2 regions of the Paenibacillus sp. FSL K6-1217 genome follow, and region 2 is predicted to be linked to the other one. Evidence: a T-box and tRNA genes for the amino acid it is inferred to sense, from the RefSeq annotation. Region 2 holds a T-box; the other holds one or more tRNA genes.
What was found. The T-box of region 2 lies ahead of MHH28_RS15455 (valine--tRNA ligase). A T-box ahead of a tRNA ligase gene usually reads a tRNA of that ligase, here a tRNA-Val.

Region 1 (10,945 bases), 2.7 Mb from region 2:
TATCGCCCGGTGAATTCGCCAGCCGGTACCATGAGGAGTTCGCAGAGTGCTTCCGCGCCTTAGGCTTCACCTATGATTTGTATACCCGGACCGATCAGGCCCATCATCACAGCACAGTGCAGGAGCTGTTCCTTAAGCTGCTGGATCACGGGTATCTGTACCAGAAATCCACGCTCCAGTGCTACTGTGAACAGGACCGGCGCTACTTGCCGGACCGTTATGTGAATGGGACCTGTCCGGTCTGCGGACAGCAGGCCCGGGGGGACCAATGCGATTACTGTTCCACGATTCTCGATCCGGTGGATCTGCTGGAGCGCACCTGTGCCCTCTGCGGGTCCACGCCTGTGCTGCGCTCCACCCTGCATTACTATCTGTCGCTGTCCAGCTTCCAGCATGCACTCACGGAATACGCTGAATCCGCCCAGGGCTGGAGAGACAATGCGGTCCGGCTGACCCGCAGATATCTGCAGGAAGGACTGCAGGACCGCGCGGCCACACGCGATCTGGACTGGGGCGTGGATGTCCCCGCTCCCGGCTTCACAGACAAGAAGATCTATGTCTGGATCGAAGCCGTCAGCGGCTACCTCTCTGCCAGCAAGCAGTGGGCGGCAGAGACCGGCAACCGGTGGGAGGATTTCTGGTCCGTGCCATCCGGGCAGGATAACGATGGGCAGCCGCCTATAACTGCCTATTATGTACACGGGAAGGACAATATCCCTTTTCACAGCCTGATCTGGCCGGCACTCCTGCTGGGCGCTGAGGATCTGCATCTGCCGGACCGGATCTTCTCTTCTGAATACCTGACCCTGGAAGGGCAAAAATTCTCCACCAGCCGCAACTGGGCGGTCTGGGTGCCGGATATTCTCAGCCGTTATGACCCGGACTCCATCCGATATTTCCTAACTGCGAACGGTCCTGAGAAGCGGGATGCCGACTTCTCCTGGAGAGAGTTCATCTATAGCCATAACAGTGAACTGCTGGGTGCGTTCGGCAATTTCGTCAACCGCAGTCTCGTATTCGTGAATAAGTTCTGGAATGGCAAAGTTCCAGACGGCGCGTTGAACGTAGCATGGGCTGATGGTCTGGAACATCTGTATACGGAAGCTGGGAGACTGATTGAAGCCGGACACTTCAAGGAAGCGCTGGAATTCATCTTCTCGTATATCCGCCAGGCCAACAAGTATTTCGACCAGCAGCAGCCGTGGCTACAGATTAAGCATGACCCTGCGGCCGGAGGCAACACGCTGTACACTTGTGTTCAGATTATTGCCAACCTGTCTAACCTGCTGAACCCGTTCCTCCCCTTCTCCTGCGGGAAGATTAGAGGCTTCCTGTCCATGGAACAGCCTGTCTGGCAGCCGGTATCCGTACGTGCGCAGCAGCCTATCGTAGAGCTTGAATTACTGTTTGAGCGGATAGATGTGCAGCGCATAGAGGAGGAAGTGGAGCGGATGGGTAACTAGATGTGCAGCGGGAACGGTGACATGCCGGGGGTTACAAGAGTGCCGGGGGAGGTTGGATGGAATGGAGGTGGAAAAAGCGTTCTCGCCCGCATACCGCTCACAAACAAGCGGCACAGGCAAGAACGCTCAGGGCTCTTGATACCTCGTGATGACTTAGTTCTGCCCGGGGTAACGTCCTCCGGCTGCAACCCCTTGCGGGGATATCCGCTCAATCCGGGCGAGCTCCTCTGCCGACAATGTAACCTGAAGCGCTCCGAGGTTCTCTTCTACACGCTCCAGCCGCTTGGTGCCGGGAATCGGCACAATCTGCTCTCCTTGTGCCAGAAGCCAGGCCAGCGCAAGCTGTGCCGGAGCGCAGCCCTTCTCTTCTGCCATCTGCCCGATCAGCGAGACGACCTCCAGGTTTCGGGTGAAGTTCTCTCCCTGGAAGCGCGGGTAATGGCGGCGGTAATCATCCTCCGGCAGATCATCGAAGCTCTTGATCTGGCCGGTCAAAAACCCCCGGCCCAGCGGGCTATACGGAACGAAGCCGATGCCCAGCTCCTTGACCAGCGGCAGAATCTCATCCTCCACCTCGCGGCTCCAGAGCGAGTACTCTGTCTGCAGAGCCGTGAGCGGATGCACCGCATGTGCCCGGCGGATCAGTTCGGGCGAAGCCTCGGATAAGCCGATGTAGCGGATCTTCCCTTCCTTGACGAGGTCAGCCAGTGCAGCGGCTGTTTCCTCAATAGGGGTGTTCGGATCAGGCCGGTGCTGATAGTACAGGTCGATATAATCTGTGCCTAGTTGATACAGACTGGCATCGACAGATTTTTTGATATAAGCCGGGTCTCCCTTGGGTCCCTGAGTATGCGTAATGCCGAATTTGGTTGCAATCACAACCTGATCCCTTCTGCCCTTAAGCGCCCGGCCAAGCAGCCGCTCATTGCCGCCGAAGCGCTGCTGCTCGAAGGCTCCATAGATGTCCGCTGTATCCAGCAGGGTTACTCCCAGATCAAGCGCGCCGTGAATGGTTCGTACAGACTCTTCATTGTCCGGCATCATCATCGTTCCGAGTCCCAGAGCCGATACGCTCAGCCCTTCGTTCCCGAGTGTTCTTGTGTGCATATGGTGTCTCCCTCTTTTCCCTGTAAAGGATCTTGTGAACATGCCCTTATTCTAACCGTCCTGCCGTGGAGCAGCCACAGTACGTTCATGCTAGTAAGATCATTACCAGGAAGCGGAGGAAACGTATGGCGTATGTCCCCCGAGATCGTCTGCTACGTTATAACAGGCGTATAGATACAAATATGCAGACCCGGATGATCCGCCAGATTCGCCATAGAATTGATATCGTAGACTACCGGCTGATTCGTGCCAAGGCTCTCTATGACCACACGGTTGACCCTCTTGCCTTGAATATGATGCTGCTTCCATATCCCGGCGAAATCCGCACTGTCCTCGCAAAGCTGATCGACCATCTCCTTGTACCAGGGATCGTGCAGATTCATGTCATAATAGGTTCTGAACACCCCCACTGAATAGAGAGCGAACTCCTCCCAGTTCAGCATCCGGCGGCGCAGCTCCAGATCGAGGAATAAGAGACGCAGCATAATACGCTCTGAAGCAGGCAAATTTCCGAAGTCACTGAGAACCTCACCCGCCGCATCATTCCAGGCCAACACCTCAGAGCGCTCATTCGTTATAAAAGACGGATAGGACAATTGGCCGATAATGTCCCGCCACTGCGGATTCAGCTCAGGACTTCCCTCATTAATAGAAGTAATGGTATCCGGCAAACCCGGATTCCATAGCTCGAACAGATGCTTCTTCTCATCCGGTGACAACCGCAGCGCCAGGCTGAGACTCTCCATGACCTCTCTGGAAGCGGTAACCTCCCTGCCTTGCTCCAGCCACGCATAATAAGTGCTGCTAAGACCGGCTAGAACGGCAACCTCCTCCCGCCGCAGCCCAGGTGTTCTGCGCTGACTGTTCGTCTCCTTGATCCCTACAGCTTCAGGCTGCAGACGCTCCCGGCGTGATCTCAAAAAGTCGCCAAGCCGCTTGAACCTCGTAATCCCATGACTCATGAACAGGGCCTCCTCTCAGCCAATCGTGTATCTATTCTACCAGAAATGCGATCACGGTTACCTCACAGTTGCTTCACATGTTCAATGACTCTCGCAAATAACGCCGGGTAGATCCCCGGATACGTCATCGCCTGCGGCAGCTCGCTGAAGCTTCGAAGCTCCGCCATTTCATAAGGGGGCAAAGCTCCGAACTTCTTAATCTCTGCAAAATACAGCATCCCGAAGCTCTCCTCCAGCCCTTCACTGCTAACTGAATAGATGCATAATGAATGAAGCTCGTACTCTTCAGCACCGGTCTCTTCATACAGTTCTCTTACCGCTGCTTCCCCTGGACTCTCGCCTGCCTCAATATGCCCGCCGGCAAATTCCCATGTGGACCGCTCGCGGTGCCGCACCAGAACCCATTCCTCCCCTTGCTTCATGACAATTACCACATACTTGAGACTCACCTCAGGGCGCTCCGCTTCATACAACGTTACGATCATGATAGAATTCCACCTTTTTGGTTCATTGTTGGCCATTATGTATACAGGATGGAATGAGAGTTTCTTCCAGACCATCATCGTTTATTGTAATATACTGCGGATGGGGTGTCGTGCATAATAAAAAATTCTTGCCATCTCCTCCCCTCCTATGGTATTATAAATTTCGTTGCAGGACGGTAGCTCAGCGGGAGAGCACTATCTTGACAGGGTAGGGGTCATGGGTTCGAACCCCATCCGTCCTATACTGCATCATCTTAGAAAAACCCTTATAAAATAAGGGTTTTTCTTTTTGTTAAGCAGACTTTTTGATCTACTCATCATTCTTGGATAAAAAAATATTGGGGTATGCCAGATAAATAGATTGTTTATCTGCGGAGAGCCTATGGCAGCCCCTTAATAGCTGTAGCAGGATGATACGCTGTATATCTGTTCCCTCCCCAGGTATAAAAGCCCCTTTTATTGCGGAAAATTTACTATTGTCGTATTGTTGCTTTAAAGGAGTGATAATTGTGCGTATTGCTTTTTGGATTGTATTTGCCTTTGTGGGGATTTTGATCTTTTGGATAGTAGGCGGCTTAATTGGACGAAAGAAACGGAAATAATCTGCCGGGGCTTTAACAGCCCCTATTTTGCCTCAGATTCCCCTGCCCAACCCTGACTCAGAAAATCCAGCGTATGCATCGCCTTGTTCAACACAGGATCATTCTTCACCAGCACCTCCCATTCACCTAAACATAATCGCCATTCGCTTATCCACCAATACAACGCCGTCTGCTTCACCTTTTCCGTTGAACAGAGCTGAAATCACAAATATTTTCGTGTCGTCCTCCGCTTTCGCTGCCCATTCTTTTTCCTGCAAATAACGCTTGTTGATTGAATCATAAGCATAGTCCAGGTTACGCTCCGTATCGTTCAGATATTGATCGCCATAGATTGGTTTGAAGTCATCTTTGGACATGCCAATTTGGAAACCGCCGACGGTTTCATACGCCTCTTTCGATTCCTCTGTCAGAGTAATGCCGGCCACTTTATCCTCCCGGTACATAATCCTTACGCCAGCGCTATACATGAATGAATTGGCGAGCCCCTTATCTTCCCCCTTGCCCAGCACCTCTTCCGCTTCCGCACGGCTCATTCCGTACTGAACAATGGCTTTGCTGTCCCCCACCTTTTGGATGGCTAAGTCTTTGGTGGTCACCCCGTCCTTTGAATTCGCACAAGCTGTTAATACCAACAGAAACAACAATATCAGTACGGTTTTTTTCATAATGCCCTCCCGGATGTTTTTACCTAAAGCTTACCATGTTCAGCGGATTTAGAAACAGGCTGCAAATAAGCATCCAGTTAACTCTTGGTCATCTGACTTGTAAAACCCGGGGTCGACGTCTCTGGTTAGAAATCCTTACCAAGCCGATTATCCTTCTTTGTGGAAATTCATTAAATTATATATAATAGAGGCAGCTTCCACACGGAAAGGACTGAACTATGCGCAGATATCAATATTTTAACCCCACAAGCCAAATATTCTTTTAATGGAGGTAATATATTGATTACTGAATTACGTACTGAGAGATTAATATTGAGACAAATGAGCACAGCCGATTCAGCCAGCCTCTTCACAATCTGGTCTGATCCTGAAGTCACCCGGTTCATGAATATCAGCAGCTTCACGGATGAAAGTCAAGCCGTGGAAATGATTGAGCTGCTTGGTAAGTTGGCCGCAGAGAATCAGGCGATCCGCTATTCAATCATTAAGGCAGAGTCTGAACAGATCATAGGCTCCTGCGGTTTCAATAGTCTGGATAATGACAACGCCAAGACAGAGATTGGTTATGACCTTGGCCGGGAGTTTTGGGGAAAAGGTTATGTGTCCGAAGCCCTTCTCGCTCTGATCGATTATGCATTTAATACACTGAACTTCAATAGAGTAGAAGCAAAGGTCGAGCCTGCTAATATCAATTCTATTAAGGTGCTGCAGAGATTAAACTTTTCGCTGGAAGGAACTTTAAGGCAGAGTGAGCGGTCCAAAGGAACATTCATTGATCTCTGTATGTATTCCAAATTAGCTACAGATTAAGCTAACCTGAATAAGGCTGGCCCGGGACGCAGCAGAACAGCGCAGGGTCAGTCTTATTTTATATACCATAAAAAATAAAGCTACCACTGGGGCAGCTCCACTAATTTAATATCCGATGCGGATGTTTTTACGTATTTGAGAATTTCTTTATAGCCCTTCTCTGACAGAAAACACTTCTGCTCGACTCCTCTGTGGTCTTCCCCAAAATAAGCAATATGAAACGTCTTATCCAACTGGATAATATTAGAAACCTGAATTAACGTGTTTCTATCTGCTAGAACGAAATTATATCCTGAACTGGCCAGGGTATTAAGCCAATATTTCAGCGTACCTACTGTATAAAAGGTCTGATCGTACGTATGGACAATGATCCGATAGATAGTCCGTTCAAATTCCATAAAAGTTATTTTCGCAATATCGAGTGAGAATACACCAGTGTTTCCCTCTGTGTCTCTAGTAACAGATATCGTGCTCAAAGGGATCAACTCCAATGTTATTTAAGTAACTCTTCAGGAACCTCCGGTTGGTTAACGTAGAACACACTGGCGGTAACTAACACAACAATTGCAGCCATAGCGGATAAACCGGAAGCTAATTTATACACTATTTTGCGTTGCAGCGTCTTTAACCCCCTCATTCTCAAGTTCTCACCCCCCTTCTAGCCATAATCAGACTGACAGATTGAGCCAAAAAGCTGGCCGCAACCACCGGGGACCCTGCCACAACATTGGCCGCCACAAGGATTACCGCTATGACCTTCAGCTTAGGCCAGTGCTGCCTGGGAATCCGGGTCTGACGTTCAATTCCGATCGGTGCTAGCCACAGTACAATCAACAGACTAATTCCGTTCATAAGCAGAACCGCTGTACTGCCCACTTCAATGAAGGACAAGAGCGTGAATAAGGTTGCTGTATACAAAACACAGGCCATACCCGATTTGAGGTGTACCCCGCCGGAGACCTGGCGCAATAACGCAAAAGAGATCAGAATCAGCAGAGCTTCCGTTGTCCGGCCTGTCAGAAGGGATACCGCCAAGGTCAGACCGATAATGAACAACACATTAAGGATGATAGCAATAGCGAACTTCAAAACCGCCAAGGATGCCGGATGCTCAGGGACTACACTTTTAATGCGCAGTGCAAGCTTGCCGGACATGTGCTCAAGCATCTTCCAGCTCCTTCCGGGTGGAATAGTATAGAAGGAAGACAGACATAACCAAAAAAATCAGTGCGTTTAACAAAATATCATTGTAATAGAGCAGGAGAGATACTACTATTACAAATGCACAAATCAGTACGGACAGCAGGATATCCTCTATTTTGAAGCGGAGTTTATCCAGATCGAAGGTGAAGCCCTTGCCTTTGCGGTAAAGGTAGCCGAACACTCCAAAGACAATAGCAGCGGTCGCAACCTGAAGGAAATACCCGTTCGCCTTATTGTCGATATTCGAAACGGAGCGGAAGACACTCCAAAGAATCAACGTCTGAATCCCGGCGAAAATAGCAAACCCTGATATCGTTGCAATGATAGATAGAATCAGCGGCATCCTCACCACTGCAGCAAAAAAGAAGATGAAAATCAGGATTAATACAAGCGGTGCGACATTCGACATACCCAGTTCATTGCGTAACAAATAGCTTTGCAGATTGTTAAGCAAGATGACAAATAAAGCCTGCCAGATGTACCATCTCCACTTGAATCTATAAAGAGACATAATCAGATAATAGAGCGCAAGCGTCTCTATCGTAGAGAAAAACATAAAGCCTACAGGTTCCCACGACAAACCAAAACACCGCCTGACTAATTTTCGTTCACAAGAATAATTATATAACTCCATCATGCCTGGCGTATACTACTTAAATACAAAATTCGACACTTTTTGCTCAAGTCAAAAAAACACCCGTTGAATGCTCTGAATCGAGCCTCAAAGGATGTTCCTCTGTATATAACAGCTTGGCTGTTCGTATTAAATTTCGGACCAGATGACGTTAAGCTCCACGGTTCCCTCCTTGGACGCAAGCGGACCGCCAATGATGGACCAGCTCTGCTTACCGTCCTTGGTGTTGCCTTGAATGATCAGGTTCTTGGGATCAATAGTCTTCACAGACTGATCGCCTAGCTTCGAGGCCAGATAATCGTCATAGAGCTTCGTTACCGATTCCATACTGTCCGTTGTTCTAAAGATTAGCATGGCTGACTTCTTGCCCTCATTCTCCGCTGTAGTGGACAGGACAGTCTCTGTTACATTCTCCGGCATCGGGAAATCCTCCGGGAGATATTTCGGCAGGTCCGCAGATCCGGCAGCCGTATCATTGCTTCCGGACGATGGCTCAGGAGTCTGCTCCGGCTCTGCCGTTGGTGCTGGAGTCTGCTCTGCGTCTGTCGTCGGCTCAGGAGTCTGCACAGCCTCGGTTGTCGGTGCCGAGGTCTGCATCGATTCGGTTGACGGCTTATCCTCTGCATTACTGCATGCGCTGAGGGCCACAAGGGACAACGTCAAGGATAAGGTCATTATTAGTTTTTTGGTATACATCTTCTCACTCCTCATGATTTCAATGAACTTTAACATCGCCAGTTAGATTCAATGGCTTACCGGATAATACCCCTTTTCACATTCCTCCAAACAACAAATGTAGACAAAAAGAAGCCCGGAAACCAAGGCTTCCGGGTCATCTGTGACTTTATTTATAAGTTCAGAGAATTATTTATAATACGATGTCGTAAGCGGGACGAAGACCGTTGTTCCGTCCTTCACATCTCCGTTGACATACAGGCTTCTGACTCCGGCAATATCCACTTCGATAGTAGTCAACCCGTTAGCCGGGTCAATAGTCTGCGTCTTCAGCACTGTGTTAGTATCGCTATCCTGTACCTCGAAATCCTTGATCTCTCCACCGATCGCAGCTACCTGGAGATAGAGCTTCTGATATTTTTTGTTCGGCTCCAGCATGAATGAACTGCCGCGGTCGCCGCTGCCGTTATCGAAGAAGACGTCCTTGTAGTCCTTATCTTTATAGACGGTCTTGCCTGGGTCTTTGGTGTGATACATATTGTCAAAGCCGGTAGCAATCGGTACACCTGCCGTTTGCTCGCCCAGAGAGATCGTATTCGTTGCGGCATCGAACTTGACGGTAACCCCGAGCAGATCGGATACGGAACGGACCGGCAGATACGTGGTATCCTTATAGGAAATTGGGGCAATCACTGCACCGCTGCCGTTCTTAAGCTGTACGGGCTGGCCGTTCATCTTGAATTTGATGCTTGGATTCAGATAAGCCTTGATCTCCTGCAGGTTGGCTCCGGCATACACGCCCGTACCCATTCCTCCAAGTACCGCAAATGCAGTCAGTGCAGCAGTCATCTTCTTCTTCATTCGATCAAACTCCTCTCCATTTATAACAAATTTGAATATTCCATATTGGGAGTATAATGAATCCTGCCATCAGATGCAACATGACATATAGTAGCCTGTCAAGCCAAAGAAAGACCCCGCCAATCCGGCAGGGCATCCGATACTCTTATGTACCCTAAAGCAACTTAGAGTCCATCTCTCCGCCCAACGGATTCATAACGTTCGCGGATCTCCAGATTTTTGGAGTGATTATACAAGTCCAGCGCAACAATTCCCCTGCGTGCAAGCTTCACCACCAGAACAAATAAATAAATCCCCATCCCCAGACAAGTGAACCAGAGCAAAAGAGCAAAAATGCTGAACCCTCCGGCAAGCAAGGACCCAAAACCTGTAAAATACAATTTGTCCACACCCCCTTTCATCTAGATATTTCATGCACTTTCATCCAATCATCTATAAGTTTGACATATTAGTCAGATAGAATGCAAAGTTCTATGAATATTCACCCAAAAATAATTTAAATTTGCTATACTAGCTATGCACAATTAAATATTTGGGGGAAATTACTTATGTACGTAAAATTAACCAAAGGTACTGTTGCGCTGGCTCTGTTATCTTCACTGGTGACTTTGAGCGGATGCGGCGGGTCTGCCGAGGTTACGCAAGCTGTAACCGCGACTCCTTCTGCTGCACCGACTGCGTCTCCTACTCCAGCGCCAGAGCTGAAGAACTTCTCTGTGAAGGATAAGACGCAGGAATACCTAGAGAACTTCGGCACCAGTGCTTGGAATGCTGAGTCGTCCAAAGAAATTGCCGAGAACATCCGGATTAAGGCCAGAGAGGATAAAGAGAATACCTTCACTTATCTGGAGATTGCTGACTCTATTGAGAAAAATGATGTGCAAAATGTAAAGAAGATTTTTACGAAAATTGGTGGAGTTCTACCTGCTTCCGTTGCAGCCCGCTATCCTGATCCTACGCCCACACCCGATCCAACGGATGTACCCTCTGGCGGGGATACTATTAACACCTTTGATGAAGCAAACCAGGAGTTAGGAGCCAGATCTCTTAATTTAGCCAAAAGCTATCTGGAAAAGAACCTCACCCAAGAACTTAGAGATGAAGTATTAGCAGTTATTCTCAATAGTCTGGAGTTTATAAATAAAGAAAATCAAAGCAAATTCAAGGAAATGGCCCTTGCCATTCAAGATGATGACAAGGCAACTGTTGAAAAGCTATACGCTGAGCTGCTGCCGTTATACCAAGGCAGACCTAGTTCAGCATCGGCAAACGCTACGCCAGCGCCAGCAGCGGCAAAGGACGAAGCCATCCATCTCAAAGGAAAAAAAGACCAGGCCACAGAGTTCTTCCAACTTAATAGCGGGATCGCAATTGTGGAGGCCTCAGACGCCGGGAATTCTAACTTTATTATCCACATGTATAATGAAACTGGAGACTTTGAAGAATATGTAGTTAATGAGATTGGACCATACAAGGGC
Region 2 (10,945 bases):
TTGGTCCGGTAATCCTCTATCCGTATGAAATTAGGAATGACATGAACCTTATGCGACTGGCTTGGGGCCAGCGCCTTGAAGGCCAGAGCATCCTCTTCCGAGGTGGCCAGCAGCAGACCGGTCTTGTCCATCAGCTTCAGCTCATCCTTGCGTGTCCATCCGGCATTAAGGGAATAGTAGAGCTTGGCAATCCCCTTTTTCCCGCCTGCAAGCTGTGCAGACAAGCCGCTCTCAAAATTATGCGCATCTGTAATGATTACAGTGTCAGGCAGGGAGCGCTGAACCATGTCAATGCAGCAGCCCAGCAGGCTGTGCGATATAAATACATGGCTGTAGGACCGGCGGCTGCAGAGCTCCTTGATCTTGTCCTTCATGTCCACATCGACATGACTCATATACGAACAATTACGCCAGGTATACAGGGAACGCAGAAGCGCTCTTCTGTAGCTGACCGTACGCTTCACTTCATGCACCCTAAGTGACGGAAGCATCTCCGGCGCCCCTATCTTCCGGGGATTGGCATAGGTGATAAGATCCACATCATATTTGGTAAGCAGAAGCTTCAGAATATTGCCTGTTCTCAGCTTGCCCCCGCTGTCCTGCGGATATGGATTCTCTGCGGAAATGAATAGCAACGGTTCCTTCATGGCTTGTTCTCCTACTCTCTATTGGTCAATTGTCATGGACTACCCAGGACATCTAGGATCTATTACCCAAAGTTGCAGGCGGTACCATTAACCTAGAACCTAAAAGAAGCGGCCCCACACTCCTTATTGAAGGAATGTGGGGCCGCTTTTATTCCAATGCATGCTATTTTACCGGTTCTTCAAGCTGTCTGCCAGCGCATAGCCGACCTTCCAGATATCGCCTGCACCCATGGTGATGACCAGATCACCGGGAGCAATCCGGTTCTGCAGATCAGCCAGCACCGCTTCCTTCGTAGGCAGATGCCGCGCACCGGCGTTGCTGTTCTGCACAATCAGCTCTACCAGCTTGGCGGAGGTGACTCCCTCAATCTGCTTCTCGCCCGCAGGGGAATAGATATCGGTGATAATCACTTCGTCGGCCTCGCTGAACGCACGGCTGAACGCATCCAGCAGGAAGAAGGTACGTGTGTAGCGCTGCGGCTGGAACACGGCGATAATGCGTTTGCCGGTTGCTTTGGCGGCGCTGATCGTAGCCTGAATCTCTGTAGGATGATGCGCATAATCATCAATAACGAGAATCTCGTCAACCTCGCCCAGCACCTGGAAACGCCGTTTGGCACCGTGGAATTTCACAATCGCAGCCGCAATGGCTTCAAAGGCAATGCCCGATTTCAGACAGGAAATTACTGCCGCCATGGAATTATACAGATTGTATTGTCCCGGAATAGAGAGCTCAATACGGCCCAGCACCTCTGTTCCATGATTCATGGTGTAGGATACCTGGCGGTCGCCGAGAACAATATCAGTCGCTCTATAATCAGCCGTTTCTGATTCGATTCCATAGCTGATGACTGTGCCTTTCACCTTAGGCAGCAGGGATTTCAGATTCTCATCATCCGCACACACGATAGCCGTTCCGTCCTCGCGCAGCTGATTCATGAACTGAACATAAGCGTCCTTCAGCTTGCCGAAGTCGCCGCCGTAATTCTCCAGATGGTCGGCCTCTATATTCGTTACAATCCCCAGCCACGGATGGTACTGCAGGAATGAGCCGTCACTCTCATCGGCCTCGGCCACAACGAATTCCCCTTGTCCCGCTTTGGCATTCGTGCCGACATTCATAATCTCCCCGCCGATAATATACGTAGGGTCCACGCCGCAGTCTTCCATGACCAAAGCGATCATAGAGGAGGTGGTAGTCTTGCCGTGCGCTCCGGCAACAGCTACTCCCTTCCGCTGATTCAGCAGCCGCGCCAGCATCTGCGAACGGTGCAGAATCGGAATCTTCAGCCGCTCCGCTTCCACCCACTCCACGTTATCCGCTGCAAGCGCCGTGGAATAGACGACCAGATCCGCGCCTTTTACCTGTTCCGCCGTGTGCCCGATGAAGACCTTGGCACCTTTGGCAATCAATTTCTCCGTTAACTCTTGTGCAGCTACGTCAGAGCCCGTAACTGTATATCCCATCTCCAGCATCACCCGGGCAATCGCGCTCATGCCATAGCCGCCGATCCCTATAAAATGCACACGTTCAGTAGTATCCAACAGTTCGTCACCAGCCTTTTTCAGAATCGGGTTGCCGTAAAAGCGTACTGCGCACATCAGAAATCAAATACAGCGTTCCGGACACAACTGCAAGGTCATCGTCCGCTGTGATCGTCTGCAGCTTCTGCAGCGCCTGGCCCCAATTACGTTCTACTATGATTTCCAAGTTATCCTTGGCATATTGATTCCGCAGACTCTCTGCGATCGCCTGCAGATCTTCCGCGTCCATTTTCTTACGGAAATCCGGTTCGGTCAGGATGAGCGTATCCACTATAGGCAGTATATGCTTGAGATACGACTCGTGATGCTTATTTGCCAGCATCCCCAGCAGCAAATTTAATTTACCGTAAGGCCGGAACTGCGGAAGGCTCTTCGCGAGGCTCTCAGCCCCTTCGGGATTGTGCGCACCGTCCAGAATGATTCTGGGCGAAGTGCTCACTTCCTCCAGCCTTCCGGCCCAGAATGTGCCGCGGAACCCCTCAAGCACATCCTCGTCCTCCAGCATGAAGGCCATATACTGCCGCAGCACCTCAAGCGTCATCATGGCCCCGGCCGCATTCTCCAGCTGGTGCTCGCCTTTCATGGCAATATCCAGCTCAAGCCCGCGGAACGGCCCCTTGAAGGTGAAGTGCTGGCAGCCTTCTCTCTGCCGGGCATTACTATAGCTGAAATCTTCTCCGGCTAAATAGAGTGTCGAACGGGTAGCTGCTGCCTTGGCCTTCAGTACGGCGACAGCCTCCGGCTGGCTCACACAGCTGACTGCAGGAACGCCCGGCTTAATAATCCCGGCCTTCTCGCCCGCGATCAGCGTAAGCGTATCTCCCAGCACATCAGTATGGTCATGTCCAACATTCGTAATGACCGACACAATCGGAGTAACAATGTTCGTTACATCCAGCCTTCCCCCAAGCCCTGTCTCCCATACGACTACATCGGGATAACAGACTTCGCCGTAATAGAGAATGGCCAGCGCCGTCGCCACCTCGAACATGGTCGGTGAACCCAGCTCGCTCCCCGCAATATCCTCGACCAGCGGATGTAGCCGATTGGCAAGCGCAAGCAGAGTCTCCTCAGGAATATCGGTGCCGTTGTACTGGAAGCGGTTCGTGAACTTCGTGATATAAGGAGAGGTGAAGGTACCTACCGAATATCCGCTCTGAATAAGGGCCGAGGTTAAAAAGGCGCAGGTCGACCCCTTGCCGTTCGTCCCCGCCACATGAATGAACTTGAGCTTCCGGTGCGGATGTCCCAGCTTCTCCATTAGAAGCTCTATCCGCTCCAGACCCGGCCGGATTCCAAAAGGAATCAGACTGTTGATCCAGTCTACCGCTTCTGTATAAGAATGTAAGGGAGCGGCATTGCCGCTCCGTGTGATCTCTTCCATGTCCGTTATCCTCTCAGCTCTGCAATACGGGCCAGCACTTTCTCACGTCTGTCGGAATAATCCGCCTGCTTAGCCCGTTCCTCTTCGATGACTTTAGCCGGCGCTTTGGCCACAAACCCCTGATTACTGAGCTTCTTCTCCACACGCTCCACTTCGCTGTTCAGGGTCTGAACTTCTTTTTCGAGACGGGCAATCTCCTGATCAATATCGATCAGACCGGACAGCGGCAGAAGCAGCTCCGCTCCGGTAACCACGGCGGACATCATTTTATCCGGCGTCTGCGGCGCAAGGCCTGCTTCGAACGAAGAGGTATTGCAGAAGCGCCCGATGTAATTGTCGTTGCGGGAAATAATATCCAGGGTGTCCTGGCTGCCGGCTTTGATAATCAGCTCGACCTTCTTGCTCATCGGCGCATTCACTTCTGCCCGGATACCGCGAACGGCCCGGATGATATCCATCAGCAGGTTCATCTCTGCCACTGCCTGCGGATTCTCAAGCGCTGCATCGTACTTCGGCCATTCGGCCAGTGTGATCGATTCGCCCTGATGCGGCAGATGCTGCCAGATCTCCTCCGTAATGAACGGCATGAATGGGTGAATCAGGCGCAGTGTGCGGTCCAGCACGTACGCCAGAACAGACTGGGTCTTGGCCTTGGCGGCTGCGTCCGCTCCATATAGCGAGAGCTTGGCGAATTCGATGTACCAGTCGCACAGATCATCCCAGATGAAGTTGTAGAGCAGGCGGCCGGTCTCGCCGAACTCGTACGAGTCAATTAGACGCGTAATATCGCGGGAAGTTTCGTTCAGGCGGTGCAGAATCCAGCGGTCCGCCGTACCAAGCTCACCTGTAATGTCAATATCTTCAAAGGCTACGCCTTCCAGATTCATCAGCGCGAACCGGGAGGCATTCCAGATCTTGTTGGCAAAATTGCGCGCCTGCTCCACCTTCTCCATACGGAATCGCAGATCCTGGCCCGCAGTGCTGCCGGTCGTAATCATATAGCGCATGGCGTCAGCGCCGTACTGCTCGATCACATCCAGCGGATCGATGCCGTTGCCGAGTGACTTGGACATCTTGCGTCCATCGGCATCGCGTACAAGTCCGTGCATCAGTACATCGGAGAACGGCTTCTGTCCGGTGAATTCCATGGCGGAGAAGATCATGCGCGCTACCCAGAAGTAGATGATATCGTAGCCGGTAACCAGTACATTGTTCGGATAGTAACGCTGGTAGTCGCTGCTGTCCCCATCAGGCCAGCCTAATGTAGCGAACGGCCAGAGGTTCGAGCTGAACCAGGTATCCAGAACATCCTCATCCTGCTTCAGGTCGGACAGCCCGCTGATACGGCGCGCTTCTTCCTCATCATGCGCAACTACGATCTCCCCGGTGGATTCGGAGTACCACGCCGGAATACGGTGGCCCCACCACAATTGGCGGGAGATACACCAGTCACGGACATTCTCGATCCAGTTCAGGTAGGTCTTCTCGAAGCGATCCGGCACGAAATTAACGCCGTTGCCTTCCTTCTGTGCCGCAATAGCAGCTTCGGCCAGCGGCTGCATCTTCACGAACCACTGGGTGGACAGATAAGGCTCTACCACGGCTCCCGAGCGCTCGCTGTGCCCAACCTGGTGTACATGGTCCTCGATAGAAATCAGCACTCCCTGCTCTTTCAGGTCGGCAACGATTTGCTTGCGACATTCGCTGCGGTCCAGCCCCTGGTAAGCGCCTGCCTCCTCATTCATCACGCCGCCTTCATCCATCACATTGATCTGCGGAAGGTTATGGCGGACACCCATCTCGAAGTCGTTCGGATCATGGGCCGGTGTAATCTTAACCGCGCCGCTGCCGAACTCCTTATCTACATACTCATCAGCAATCACCGGAATTTCCCGGCCGGTAATCGGCAGGATCAGCGTTTTGCCGATAAGCCCCTTATAACGGTCATCCGCAGGATGAACTGCAACCGCTGTATCGCCCAGCATCGTTTCGGGACGGGTTGTAGCTACAGTAATATAGCCGCTGCCATCCTTGAGCGGATAACGCAGATGGTACAGATGGCCGTTCACTTCTTTGTATATAACCTCAATGTCCGACAGAGCCGTACGGGCAGCCGGGTCCCAGTTAATAATCCGCTTGCCGCGGTAGATCAGGCCCTTCTGGTACAGCTCTACAAAGACCTTGCTTACCGCCTGCTTCATGCCTTCATCAAAGGTAAACCGTTCGCGGGAGTAATCCAGGGATAGGCCCATCTTGGCCCACTGGTCATGAATCGTCTGTGCATACTGGTCCTTCCAGGCCCATACCTGCTCCAGGAACTTCTCGCGCCCCAGATCATGGCGGGAGATTCCCTGCTGTCGCAGCTTCTGCTCCACCTTGGTCTGCGTAGCGATACCAGCATGGTCCGTGCCCGGCAGCCACAGGGTATCATATCCCTGCATCCGCTTGGTGCGGATCAGCACATCCTGAAGCGTGAAATCCAGCGCGTGTCCGATATGCAGCATTCCTGTTACATTCGGCGGCGGAATGACGATGCTGTAAGGCTCCGCCCCCGGCCGCTTGCCGGCTTCGAAGAACCCCTTCTCCATCCAGTACGCATACCACTTCTTCTCTGCCGCTCCAGGATCATATGTAGTCGGCATGTCGCTCTGCTTGTGATTAGCTGCGGCGGTGTCTTCTGCCGCTTCCTGCTGGTTCGGCAGCTCTGCTGCTGCATTGTTATTATCAGCCATTGTGAACCCTCCACTGTTAATGTATTGAGTAGCTAGTGGTTTCTGAGAATACAAAAAGGCCCTTCGTCTCAAAGGACGAAAGGCCATTCTTTCGCGGTACCACCTTTGTTTCGCGCCAATAAAAAATAAACCTCTGCCTTAAGTCCCTCTTAAAGGTTCCTAAAGCTTAGCGCGACACTCATGCAGGGTAACGGCTGCATCCGGCCGCATCCTAACCCGTCTTCATCATGAAGACAAGCTCAGAAGGGCAACTCCGGGGCGACTTCGGGGGCTGCATCCTGCGGAAATTCACACCAATGATAATCCCGCTCTCTGAAGGGCTGACCGCCTACTCTTCCCGTTCCCAGTCTTTATGCTAGTTATTACTTAGTTCAATAATACATTCAGTGTTATCCCTAGTCAACCAGCATATACACAAAGGGCGCGCAGAAGATGAACTTCGGCGCCTACTCCCCGCTCCAGATCACTTGAACTACATTGAAACCCTGATTGCCGCCCGTTCCGGGAGCGCCATCCAGCGTAACGGAGAAGGTGCTTCCAGCATCAATAATCGAGAAGGCTGAGGCGGAGACCTCCTCCGTCTTGGAGGTCGCTCCCTTTTGCACAAAATAGTCCTTGTACGTATTGCCGAGCGTCTCCAGGCTCTGCTTCGTGGTGTAGCTGAAGGTCGCAGACGGCTTACCGGTCGCCGAGCCTTCAATTAGATCAAAGATCTTCGCGTCCGCCGGAAGCGGGAAATCTGCCGGCAGGCTCTTCGGACGCTTCACGGACTCCGCTGGAGTTCCTGCGGAGGAGCCGCCGGAGGAGGCAGGCGGGGCAGCCGCATCGCCAATGATTACCCGGCTGGTTACAGCATCGTAAGTGACAGCGGTGTTCAGCGCTTCACCGATCGAGCGTACGGGCAGATAAGTAATGCCGTTGTAGGTAATCGGGGCGAGGGTTTTGCCGTTGCCGTCCTTTGGCGTATAATTCTGGCCGTTCACGACGATCCCGATCTTATTGTTGAGGAGCGCCTTGATCTCCTTCAGATTGCTGGCGGCGTAGACACCGGCCGAGACTGTCAGCGTCAAGCTTAGTGCGGCCGCAGTGGCTGCCACTTTTTTCTTCATGTGAATTCTCATCCTTCCAGAAGTGGTGTACCAGCGCATAGCTGCCTGAATGTGTAATGTATGTAGGCCGGTAGTGACTATTACCCCGGCTTCAGTGGTTTTCAAACGAAGGGTACGGGCGGACGGCAACAGGAGGGAAGCCTGCTTCATGGATGCACCTGTTAATACACACAACAAATACCCCCGTCCGGTCTATAAGGCGGGGGATAACCTGTGAAGAAGGCTGGCTTCATCTCAGGGAATATATAATACCTGTCCCTCTTCTACAATCTGACCGGAAAGCCGGTTGTACATGGACAGCTCCCGGGTGCTTAGCTGGTATTTCTCTGCAATGGTGTCCAGCGTCTCCTCCCGCTGCACGATGCACAGCCGCACCTTGCGGAACAGATCCGTTCCGCCGCGCCCGCCGATGAACCGGCTCTTCCAGGCCGTATCGTTGCCAGCCTCAGGAACAGTTTCTTCCTGAGATGCCATATCGCCGGAATGCAGATCCTCCAGCTCTTTGTTGGCGCGGCTTGCGCTAAGCAGCGAGGAGAAGGTGAGCGGCTCCTGCTCGGCGGCTCCCGGTTCTTTTTTGCTGCCAAGGGCAACCTTGAGATCCTTTTTCTCCTCCTGGGGAGCCAGAGATTCCGCCGACAGGAAGACCTCATTGTCTTCCGCCTGGATCTCCTCTGCCGCCTCCCCCTCTTCGTTCCCGGCAAACAGCGCAGCAGCATCGCTGGCAGCGGAGGTAAGCACCGGCTCCGGCTGCGATACGGCATGAAGCTTCGCATTGCCCCAGTGATCCACAGTGTTCAATGCGGCGGTACCTGTCTGCAGCCCGGTGTCTTCCTGAAGCGACTGGTTCACAGCCGCCGGTGCCGTTTTCTCTTTGGAGGTGAGGAAGTGGCCGGAGACCGGATCAGCCGCCTGCTTCCGGCCTGCCGGGGATGCCGTATCCAGGCTATGGGTCCTTACTCTCTGTTCCTTGTCCTTCAGCGGTGTAGAGAGATAGGCCGCAGGCTGGGTATACGGAGCGTCTTCCGCCAACAGCGGTTGGCCTTCAGCCTCAGCCGGTGCTGCGGAGTCCTGATCTTCCACAGCCCCCTCCGCCGCCCCTTCGCCATATGTCCAGAGCGAATTCTCATAGAGGGTGTCATTCTCCGGACTGCGGAATGGCTCTCCGGCCCCCTTGCTGTCTCCTGCCTCCGGCGAATACGCTACCGTGTATTCCTCCTGCTGCCAGGCCGGCTGTGCATCCGCACTTCCGATTCCTCGCAGCGAGAGCACACCGGTAATGTTAACGGTCCGCATCGTCAGCAGATCAATATCGAAATTCTCGATCTCCACCCCTATGTCATCAAGTGAGCTGACCCGGGTCAGCGGAACTGTGATTTCAACGGGAATCGCATGCTCCAGACGCTGTGTACGATCATCTTCCCCCCGGTAAAGTCCGGTGAGCAACAGCTGGCCATGCAGCTCGGCCCGGTCCTCCCGCTGGATTACCTGGATGTCGGGAACCAGCTCGACTTCCTCCAGCTCAGCTATTCCCGGAAGCTCTTCCGAAAGGTGAATGCGTTCATAAATATCAAACCGCAAGCCATGGGACTGGTCAAACACGGGAAATGTCCTCCTTCTTGGCATAATCTATCCCTGAGACAAGCCCAGAGTATAAGCCCAAAATGTTACTCCCCTCATGTATATGCTTCAATCAGGCAGGCATGACAACTTTGCCGCTTCATTCGCGGACAGCGGCTATCCCAGAGGAGAAAGGGCCGTACGCGCATCCGGTATGGAGTAATTCTGCGGAAGCTTAGCACGCATCATTCCGGCAAGCGGATTACCCGGATCACACTGGCTCAGCACATCCGCCGGATGAAAGGCTGATGGAATTGCGCCCGCGCCCGGTTCTTCTTCAAAACGCACGTTGTCCGGGATGCCCTGCCGGCTCCTCTGCAAACTGATAGCCCTGTGATAGACATTCAGCGTACCCGCAGCCATGACATCCAGCGAACGGGTCTGTTCCGCCCACTGTCTGGCCTGGAGGCCGGTCCGTCTTCGCAGCTCCGCATCCCCCAGGAGCTGCTCGATCTGCAGAGCAAGCTGCGCAGCATCTCCAGGCGGAACAATCCAGCCCGTCTCTCCCTGCCGAACCATCTCCGGCATACCTGCGGTTCCGGCGACGATCGGCGCGATCCCGGCAAGCTGCGCCTCGGTAACCGAGAAGGGCTGCGTATCCTGCAGCGAGGGCTGCACATAGATATCGGCTGCCCGGAGCGCGGCCGGAATATTGTCCAGCTTCCCGGTGAAATGAACCTTCCCCGCAATGCCAAAAAGGCGGGTCTGCTCCATAAGCTCCTCCAGGAGGCTGCCGATTCCGGCCACCGCACAGATCCAGCGCTGACAGCGCTGTTGCAGAATGCCTAGCGCCTCTATCAGCACATGGACTCCTTTGATATATTCAAGACGTCCGGCAAACATGATCACAGGGATTCCCTCGGCAAATTGCAGCGGCGGCGTCTCTGCGGCCCGGGCGGCGTATTGATGCAGATCCAGTCCGTACGGCAAGGTATGAATAAGACCCGGGTTGACCCCCAGACTCTGCGTGAGCTGTCCAATCCAATCCGAAGAGACCAGAATCCGGTCAGCCGACCGGGCACCCAGCGTCTCAAGCCTGCGGAAATAACGCCCGATCGGGCGCTGTTCGTAGGCCTCCCGGGTCAGTCCTGGCTCAAGCCCCTTGTATTCATAGAAGGTCTCCTTGGTCAGGGCCCCGTGAATACTTGCGACCAGCGGAACGGGACGGCGCATGATCCGCCGCAGCGCGTACGAGGCTATGGGGTCCTGGGCATGAATGACATCATATTCCTCCAGCCCCAGCACAGCGGCGCCGCCTTCAAACACATAACGCCCCAGCTCAAAGCTGAAGATGCCATGCTCCAGATGCAGCGCCGGAAACCGCCCGATATCAAGCTGCGGCAGCAGCAGCGAATAGAACGCTTTTTTATCAAAAGACTCCGTCCGGTTCAGCAAATAAAGTGTATTGTTCTCCGCATGGCTGCCCATCAGGGTAACGGAATGGCCCTGCTCGCCCAGCTTGTCTGCCAGCTGCCTCATATACGTCCAAATGCCGCCCATATTGGTGAGGCCCCAGTAGGTGACCAGCAATATCTTCATGTATTCCTCTCCCCGGCTTATAGATTCACTTCTGTGCAGGAGCAGTCTGCTCCGTCCTAGTCAGAACAGTATATGAATGTTGCAGGCAGCGGGTATAGATATTTAGTCATGCTATAAAAATTTAAAAATAACTTTTAATCAATAAACATCTTTTCGGGTATAATCGGTATAAATCCTGAAAGGAAATTTCCGACATGTCCAAAGCGAGGGTATTTGACCTTTTTCTATTTGTCGCATCCCTGGCTATAGCCTTCATTCCCGCGCATGCTGTAGTCCTGGACGTTACCTATATAAAAGCATTACTGCTGTACACGATCTTCTCCAGCATCTACTTCCAATTGCGGATTGTGACCCGGAGCGGGAATTCTACGA

Region 1: it encodes a tRNA-Val, which carries the amino acid that the T-box ahead of MHH28_RS15455 (valine--tRNA ligase) is inferred to sense. The anticodon was not compared.

Annotation. Positions count from the first base shown of each region.
Region 1 covers NZ_CP150271.1:793,487-804,431, reverse strand. The annotation lists gene metG (methionine--tRNA ligase) at 1-1,463, shown strand, start outside; gene MHH28_RS03285 (aldo/keto reductase) at 1,617-2,570, opposite strand; gene MHH28_RS03280 (helix-turn-helix transcriptional regulator) at 2,723-3,532, opposite strand; gene MHH28_RS03275 (NUDIX domain-containing protein) at 3,595-4,017, opposite strand; tRNA gene MHH28_RS03270 (tRNA-Val) at 4,188-4,259, shown strand; gene MHH28_RS03265 (hypothetical protein) at 4,742-5,284, opposite strand; gene MHH28_RS03260 (GNAT family N-acetyltransferase) at 5,564-6,094, shown strand; gene MHH28_RS03255 (LytTR family transcriptional regulator DNA-binding domain-containing protein) at 6,175-6,570, opposite strand; gene MHH28_RS03250 (cyclic lactone autoinducer peptide) at 6,588-6,731, opposite strand; gene MHH28_RS03245 (accessory gene regulator ArgB-like protein) at 6,734-7,261, opposite strand; gene MHH28_RS03240 (hypothetical protein) at 7,254-7,877, opposite strand; gene MHH28_RS03235 (hypothetical protein) at 8,061-8,627, opposite strand; gene MHH28_RS03230 (stalk domain-containing protein) at 8,796-9,467, opposite strand; gene MHH28_RS03225 (hypothetical protein) at 9,632-9,847, opposite strand; gene MHH28_RS03220 (hypothetical protein) at 10,016-10,945, shown strand, end outside.
Region 2 covers NZ_CP150271.1:3,506,838-3,517,782, forward strand. The annotation lists gene MHH28_RS15440 (glycosyltransferase family 4 protein) at 1-647, opposite strand, end outside; gene murC (UDP-N-acetylmuramate--L-alanine ligase) at 816-2,192, opposite strand; gene MHH28_RS15450 (bifunctional folylpolyglutamate synthase/dihydrofolate synthase) at 2,200-3,576, opposite strand; gene MHH28_RS15455 (valine--tRNA ligase) at 3,582-6,218, opposite strand; T-box leader at 6,377-6,662, opposite strand; gene MHH28_RS15460 (stalk domain-containing protein) at 6,755-7,417, opposite strand; gene MHH28_RS15465 (LysM peptidoglycan-binding domain-containing protein) at 7,652-9,016, opposite strand; gene MHH28_RS15470 (glycosyltransferase family 4 protein) at 9,152-10,573, opposite strand; gene MHH28_RS15475 (GGDEF domain-containing protein) at 10,768-10,945, shown strand, end outside.